Regions from separate parts of the Streptomyces sp. NPDC001933 genome, predicted to be linked through region 2. Evidence: riboswitches for the same ligand, from Rfam matches in the RefSeq annotation. Region 2 holds a riboswitch; the other holds the start of a gene.

Region 1 (3,828 bases), on a different contig from region 2:
CGACTGGACCCACTGCTCACGGTTCTTGGCGATCCGGTCCGGGGCCACGGTCGTCGGGCTGTCCACCGTCGCACCGAACTTGGTGAAGAGCTCCGGCAGCGTCGCGTCCTTGACGACCGGGTTGACGAACATGTTGAGCGGCATGTCCTCCTGGAACTTCTTGCTGATCAGGAAGTCCAGCAGGGCCTTGCCGCCCTCCTCGTTCTTCGCCCCGTTCAGCAGGCCGGCGAACTCGATCTGGCGGAAGCAGGTCCCGGTGGCGACACCGGTCGGGGCCTCGGCCGGCTGCGGCTTCGCGTACAGCACCTCGACGGGCGGGCTGGAGGCGTACGAGACGACGAGCGGCCGGTCCGCCTTGGCCTTCTTTCCGCCCGCGGAGCCGGAGAACTCCTCGTTGTACGCCTGCTCCCAGCCGTCGACGACCTTGACGCCGTTGCGCTCCAGCTTCTTCCAGTAGTCCTGGTAGCCCTTCTCGCCGTAGGTGGCGACGGTGCCGAGGAGGAAGCCGAGACCGGGCGAGGAGGTCCCGGCGTTCTCGGTGACGAGCAGGTCCTTGTACGCGGGCTTCGCCAGGTCGTCGAAGGACCGCGGCGGCGCGAGCTTCTTGTCGGCGAAGTACTTCTTGTCGTAGTTGACGCAGATGTCACCAGTATCGATCGGAGTGACCCGGTGCTGGCCGGCGTCGAGCCGGGTGTCCGCCGCGACCCGGTCGATGCCCTTCGCCTCGTACGGCGTGAAGAGCCCGCTGTCGAGGGCGCGGGAGAGCAGCGTGTTGTCGACGCCGAAGAACACGTCGCCGCGCGGGGAGCCCTTGGTCAGGATCTCCTGGTTGAGCGCGACCCCCGCGTCGCCGCTCTTCAGCACCTTGACGGTGTATCCGGTCTCCTCGGTGAACTGCTTCAGCACGTCCTTGGAGGCGTTGAAGGAGTCGTGGCTGACGAGGGTCACGGTCTTGGAGCTCGAGCCCTTCGTGCCGCCGGAACCGGAGGACGTGTCGTCGGAGCTACCGCACCCGGCGAGTGCGGTGACGCCGAGCGCGGCGGCGACGGCCGAAGCCGCGAGCTGCCTGGTCCTGCGCGTGGTGATCATTTGTGTATTCCTCCTGGGTTTTGGCCAGGAAGAGACGCGGCCCTGCCCGCAGGAAGCGGGCAGGGCGCAACAGCATGAGTTGATGACCGAACTTCCTACCCGGAATGACCCGGGCGAGGTTCAGAGGGTCTGCGGCCGACCTGTCCTCGGTGCCGCACTCTCAGCGCTGTGGCGCTCCCCTGTCGGAATATGAAGTTGATTTCGGGCCCAGATTACACGGGCCTTATCGGCCTCAGCGCTCGGCCGCCGCCAGCTGACCGCAGGCCCCGTCGATCTCCTGGCCGCGGGTGTCCCGCACGGTGACCGGCACCCCGTGGGCGGCGATCGCCTCGACGAACGCCTTCTCGTCCTCGGGCCGCGAGGCGGTCCACTTGGAACCGGGCGTGGGGTTCAGCGGGATCAGATTGACGTGGACCCGCTTGCCCTTGAGGAGCCGGCCCAGCCGGTCACCGCGCCATGCCTGGTCGTTGATGTCGCGGATCAGCGCGTACTCGATGGAGATGCGGCGGCCGGACTTCTCCGCGTACTCCCACGCGGCGTCCAGCACCTCGCCGACCTTCCAGCGCGTGTTCACGGGAACGAGGGTGTCGCGCAACTCGTCGTCGGGCGCGTGCAGCGAGACGGCGAGACGGCACTTGAAGCCCTCGTCGGCGAAGCGGAGCATCGCGGGCACCAGGCCCACCGTGGAGACGGTGATCCCGCGCTGCGAGAGCCCCAGCCCGTCCGGCTCCGGGTCGGTGAGCCGGCGGATCGCGCCGACCACCCGGTTGTAGTTGGCGAGCGGCTCGCCCATGCCCATGAAGACGATGTTGGAGAGCCGCGCCGGGCCGCCGGGGACCTCGCCGTCGCGCAGGGCCCGCATGCCGTCCACGATCTGGTGGACGATCTCGGCGGTCGACAGATTGCGGTCGAGGCCGGCCTGCCCGGTGGCGCAGAACGGGCAGTTCATCCCGCATCCGGCCTGCGAGGAGATACACATCGTCACGCGCTCCGGGTAGCGCATCAGGACGGACTCGACGAGCGTCCCGTCGTGCAGCTTCCACAGCGTCTTGCGGGTGGTGTCGTCGTCGCAGCTGATGTGGCGGACCACGGACATCAGGTCGGGGAACATCGCCTCGGCGAGCTTGTCCCGCGACGCGGCCGGGATGTTGGTCCACTCCGCCGGGTCGTGCGCGTACCGCGCGAAGTAGTGCTGCGAGAGCTGCTGGGCGCGGAACGGCTTCTCGCCGATCGCGGCGACGGCTTCCTTGCGCTCGGCGGGCGTGAGGTCGGCGAGATGCCGCGGCGGCTTCTTGGCTCCGCGGGGCGCGACGAAAGTGAGTTCTCCGGGCTTAGGCATGGTTCATCCAGTGTCGCAGACAGAACAGTGAGGGCCCGCCGTCCTGTGGACAACGGGCCCTCACTCGTAAAATCGCAGGTCAGGAACGCTTTCTCAGCTGGATCCGACGAACAGCACCAGCAGCAGCCAGACCACCGGGGCGGTCGGCAGCAGCGAATCCAGCCGGTCCATGATGCCGCCGTGCCCCGGCAGCAGCGTGCCCATGTCCTTGATGCCGAGATCCCGCTTGATCATCGACTCGCCCAGGTCACCGAGGGTGGCGCTGGCCGCGACTGCGAGCCCGAGCAGCAGCCCCTGCCACCAGGAACCGCCGTCGATCAGGAACTGCATGCACAGCGCACCGGCGACCATCGCGAAGGCGATGGCGCCGAACAGACCCTCCCGGGTCTTTCCGGGGCTGATGCGCGGAGCCAGCTTGTGCTTCCCGAAGCGCCAGCCGACGGCGTACGCACCCGTGTCGCTGACCACGGTCAGCAGCAGGAAGGTGAGCACCCGCTGCGGCCCGTCGTCGGCGGTCAGGAGCATGGCGACGAACGTGGCGAGGAACGGTACGTAGAACGCCGCGAACACACCGGCCGTGACGTCCTTGAGGTAGCCCTCGGGCGGTTCGGTCATCCGCCAGACGAGCACCGCCAGCGCGGTCAGCGCCATCGCCACCCAGGCGCCTTCGGCGCCCTGCGCGTAGCCGGCCACCACCATCGCCGCGCCGCCCACCGCCAGCGGGACGAGCGGCGCCTTGATGCCCTTGCGCTCCTGGAGCCGTGAGGTGAGCTCCCAGAGGCCCACGACGACGGCGACCACGATCACACCGACGAAGACGGCCTTCACGATGAACAGCGAGGCGACGATGACGGCGCCGAGCCCCACACCGACCCCTATGGCGGCTCGCAGATCACGGCCCGCACGTTTCTTCTGCGGGGGCGGCGGCGCGGTGGACATGGGCTCCTGCGGCTTCTCGTCACGGAACAGGGGGCCGCCGCTCAGGCGTCCGGCCCCCTGGTCCCGGTCATCACGGTCGTCAGCGTCTCTACCTGCGTCGGGAACGTCCGGCACTATGGGCATGGGCCGAGTCTGCTGGGCGTCATGCACATCGTATGCAGGACCCGCCGGAGCAGCCTGCATCTCGGGCGCACCCCAGTGGCCGGCTCCCTGCGGGGCGCCCCAGGAAGAGTCGTTCATCAGACTTCGAGCAGCTCGGCTTCCTTGTGCTTGAGCAGCTCGTCGACCTGCGCGACGTACTTCGCGGTGGTGTCGTCGAGCTCCTTCTCGGCGCGACGCACCTCGTCCTCGCCCGACTCCTTGTCCTTGACCAGCTTGTCCAGGGTCTCCTTGGCCTTGCGGCGCACCGCGCGGATGGAGATCTTGGAGTCCTCGGCCTTGCCCTTGGCGACCTTGATGTA
Region 2 (3,828 bases):
GGCACCTGCCGAATGGGTGAATTGCTCAGCGTGGAGAAGCTCAAGGCCTCGCCCTGCGACGACGGCCCTTCCCGGTCCGTACGGGCGCCGAAGCTCCGGCTTCCGCGCCGGGCCCTGTGCGGTCTGCGGAGACGACCAGCGCAGCGAGCACCGTCGTCACCGGCACCGAGGCGACCAGTCCGATCGAGCCGACCAGCGTTCGTACGATCTCCTCCGCCACCAGCTCGCTGTTGGCCACCGTCCCCACGCTGCTCTGCGCGATGGAGAACAGCAGCAGCAACGGCAGTGCGGCGCCCGCGTAGGCGAGCACCAGCGTATTGACGACCGAGGCGATGTGGTCGCGTCCGATCCTGATCCCTGCCCGGTAGAGCCCCCGCACACCCAACGTCGGGTTCGCCTGGTGGAGTTCCCAGACCGCCGACGTCTGGGTCACGGTCACATCGTCGAGGACCCCGAGCGAACCGATGATGACACCGGCCAGCAGCAGACCGCTCATGTCGATGTGCGGGTACAGGCCATGGATGAGGCCGGTGTTGTCGTCGGTGTTGCCGGTCAGGCTCGCCCACCCGATGAAGAGCGATCCGAGCAGTCCGATCAGCAGCAGCGAGATCAGTGTGCCGATCACCGCCACCGAGGTGCGGGCGCTCAGGCCGTGGCACATGTAGAGCGCGATCAGCATGATCGCACTGGCCCCGACCACCGCGACGAGCAGCGGATTGGAGCCCTGGAGTATGGCCGGGAGGATGAACAGGGTCAGCACGGCGAACGAGACGGCGAGCGCGACCAGCGCCATCACCCCGCGCATGCGGCCCACCGCGACCACGACCAGGGCGAAGATCCCGGCCAGCAGGGTCAGCGGGAACTTCCGGTTCACATCCGTCACCGAGTACTGCAGGTCACGGGGCGCGTCGGGGGCGTACGCCACGACCACGCCCTGACCGTCGCGCAGCTGACGCGTTGCGTCGGGCTGGACGATCTCGGTGAAGGTCCGGCCCTTGTCATGACCGGTCGTCACCTCGATCGTGGCCTTCTTGCACAGCCCCCTCGCGCTCCCCGGGGGTGGTGTGGTGGCCCCGTCCATGGGCGTCTGGACCGCGTTCACCTCCTTGCAGTCCACCATGTCGACATTCACCACCTTTCCCTGCTGGGTCTGCCGGTCGAACCCGATGCCGGTCCGCTCGTGCGACGGCGCACCGCCCGGCCAGAGCGCCACCAGACCGACGAGGACGGCGGTGGCGAACGGGATCAGTACGGCTGCGATGACTTTGCGTAGATGTCTGGAGACGGGTGCGGCGGGGCCATGGCTGTGCGAGTGACCGTGCTGATGGCCCTGCGTTTCGAGGTCGATAGGAGGGGACGTCACCGGCCGATCATCGCAAGAGGAGACGGGCCCACTGTTCATCAGGCCGGACGGGGCGCTAGCGTGGGGGAACCTTTGCACACGCGGGAGCTCGGAGCACCGGGCTGAGAGGGCGCTGATCTCCGTACGTCCGTACGGGACAGGCTGCGCCGACCGCCGAACCTGTTACCGGGTAATGCCGGCGTAGGGAGTAGGTCTCATGACCACATCGGACGCACGCACGCCTGCCTCGAACCAGAGCGACGAGGCCGGGAAGTCCATCGGCTGGCACAAGGGGTACGTCCAGGGCTCGCGCCCGGACCTCCGGGTGCCGGTCCGTCAGGTGCACCTCACCAACGGCAAGGACGTGACGCTGTACGACACGTCGGGTCCGTACACCGATCCCACCGTCGAGACCGATGTCCGCCGCGGGCTCGTACCGCTGCGGGAGAACTGGATCACCGCCCGCGGCGACACCGAGGAGTACCCGGGCCGCCCCGCCCGCCCCGAGGACGACGGGCTCAAGCACACCTCTCCGCGCGGCGGGCTGCGCAACCTCGACGCGGTCTTCCCCGGCCGCCCGCGGCTGCCGCGCCGCAGCCGGGACGGGCAGCCGGTGACCCAGCTCGCGTACGCCCGCCGGGGCGAGATCACCCCGGAGATGGAGTACGTGGCGATCCGGGAGAACGTCGAGCCCGAGGTGGTGCGCGAGGAGATCGCGGCCGGCCGGGCCGTGCTGCCGGCCAACGTCAACCACCCCGAGATCGAGCCGATGATCATCGGCAAGCGATTCCTGGTGAAGGTCAATGCCAACATCGGTAACTCCGCGGTGACGTCCTCCATCGAGGAGGAGGTGGAGAAGATGACGTGGGCGACGCGTTGGGGCGCCGACACCGTCATGGATCTGTCCACCGGCCGCAACATTCACACCACCCGTGAGTGGGTTCTGCGCAATTCACCCGTTCCGATCGGAACTGTCCCGCTCTACCAGGCGCTCGAAAAGGTCGACGGCCGGGCGGAGGAACTGACCTGGGAGATCTACAAGGACACCGTCATCGAGCAGGCCGAGCAGGGCGTCGACTACATGACGGTCCACGCCGGCGTGCGCCTGCCGTACGTGCCGCTGACCGCCCGCCGCAAGACGGGCATCGTCTCGCGCGGCGGCTCGATCATGGCGGCGTGGTGCCTCGCGCACCACAAGGAGTCGTTCCTGTACGAACACTTCGAGGAGCTCTGCGAGATTCTCGCAACCTACGACGTGACGTACTCGCTGGGCGACGGGCTGCGACCCGGCTCGATCGCCGACGCCAATGACGAGGCGCAGTTCGCCGAACTGCGCACGCTCGGCGAGCTGAACACGGTCGCCAAGCGGTTCGGCGTCCAGACCATGATCGAGGGGCCGGGACATGTCCCGATGCACAAGATCAAGGAGAACATCGACCTCCAGCAGGAGATCTGCGAGGAGGCGCCGTTCTACACGCTCGGCCCGCTGACCACCGATGTCGCGCCGGCGTACGACCACATCACCTCCGGCATCGGCGCGGCGATGATCGCGTGGTGGGGGACGGCGATGCTCTGCTACGTCACGCCGAAGGAGCACCTCGGCCTGCCCAACCGGGACGATGTGAAGACCGGCGTCATCACCTACAAGATCGCGGCGCACGCGGCGGACCTCGCCAAGGGGCACCCCGGGGCGCAGGACTGGGACGACGCGCTCTCCGACGCCCGGTTCGAGTTCCGCTGGGAGGACCAGTTCAACCTGGCCCTCGACCCGGACACCGCACGGGAGTTCCACGACGAGACGCTGCCCGCCGAGCCGGCCAAGACGGCGCACTTCTGCTCGATGTGCGGCCCGAAGTTCTGTTCGATGAAGATCTCCCAGGACATCCGGCGCGAGCACGGCGGTTCGCAGTCGGAGATCGAGGCGGGCATGGCGGAGAAGTCCAAGGAGTTCGCGGCGGCCGGCAACCGGGTCTATCTGCCGATCGCGGACTGAACCGGACCCGGGACGAGGTACCGCCCCGGAGGCCTCCGCCTTCGGGGCGACCGCTCCTACCGTCCGGCAGGTGTGAGGACCCGGTCGGACCGCTCCTGCCGTCCGGCCGGTGTGCGGGCCCGGTCAGTCCAGTTTGTGTTCGGGGCCGCCGAAGTCGGGGCTGGTGAAGTCCGGTGAGGTGAACGACGGCCGGGGGCCCGCCGTCGGGCCGTCGCCCGGGCTGGAGAAGTCCGGTGGGCTGTAGCCGACCTTCGGGATGCGGTTCGCCGAGCGGACCGGTGTGCGGGAGGCGGGCCCGGCCTCGGGATCGGCGAGCGCGTCCCGCAGGAACGGCAGGATGCCGCGCTCCAGCAGGGCGTGGCGCCAGGCCTCCCTGGCCCGTGCCACGTCCTCCGGCAACTCCTCCTCGTCGTCCTCGACGGGCTGCGACTCCGAGCCGTTGCGCAGTGCCGTGATGAGCAGCCCGACGGCGGCGGCCAGGATGGCGGCGGCC

Evidence for each region. Region 2 has a riboswitch for thiamine pyrophosphate ahead of thiC (phosphomethylpyrimidine synthase ThiC). Riboswitches for the same ligand answer to the same signal wherever they lie in the genome.
Region 1: another riboswitch for thiamine pyrophosphate. It lies ahead of ACFYY7_RS35430 (thiamine ABC transporter substrate binding subunit); the one in region 2 lies ahead of thiC (phosphomethylpyrimidine synthase ThiC).

Annotation. Positions count from the first base shown of each region.
Region 1 covers NZ_JBIASS010000020.1:43,511-47,338, forward strand. The annotation lists gene ACFYY7_RS35430 (thiamine ABC transporter substrate binding subunit) at 1-1,089, opposite strand, end outside; TPP riboswitch at 1,164-1,280, opposite strand; gene rlmN (23S rRNA (adenine(2503)-C(2))-methyltransferase RlmN) at 1,322-2,428, opposite strand; gene ACFYY7_RS35440 (phosphatidate cytidylyltransferase) at 2,522-3,607, opposite strand; gene frr (ribosome recycling factor) at 3,607-3,828, opposite strand, start outside.
Region 2 covers NZ_JBIASS010000006.1:277,804-281,631, forward strand. The annotation lists gene ACFYY7_RS17700 (YibE/F family protein) at 41-1,402, opposite strand; TPP riboswitch at 1,434-1,567, shown strand; gene thiC (phosphomethylpyrimidine synthase ThiC) at 1,560-3,335, shown strand; gene ACFYY7_RS17710 (hypothetical protein) at 3,459-3,828, opposite strand, start outside.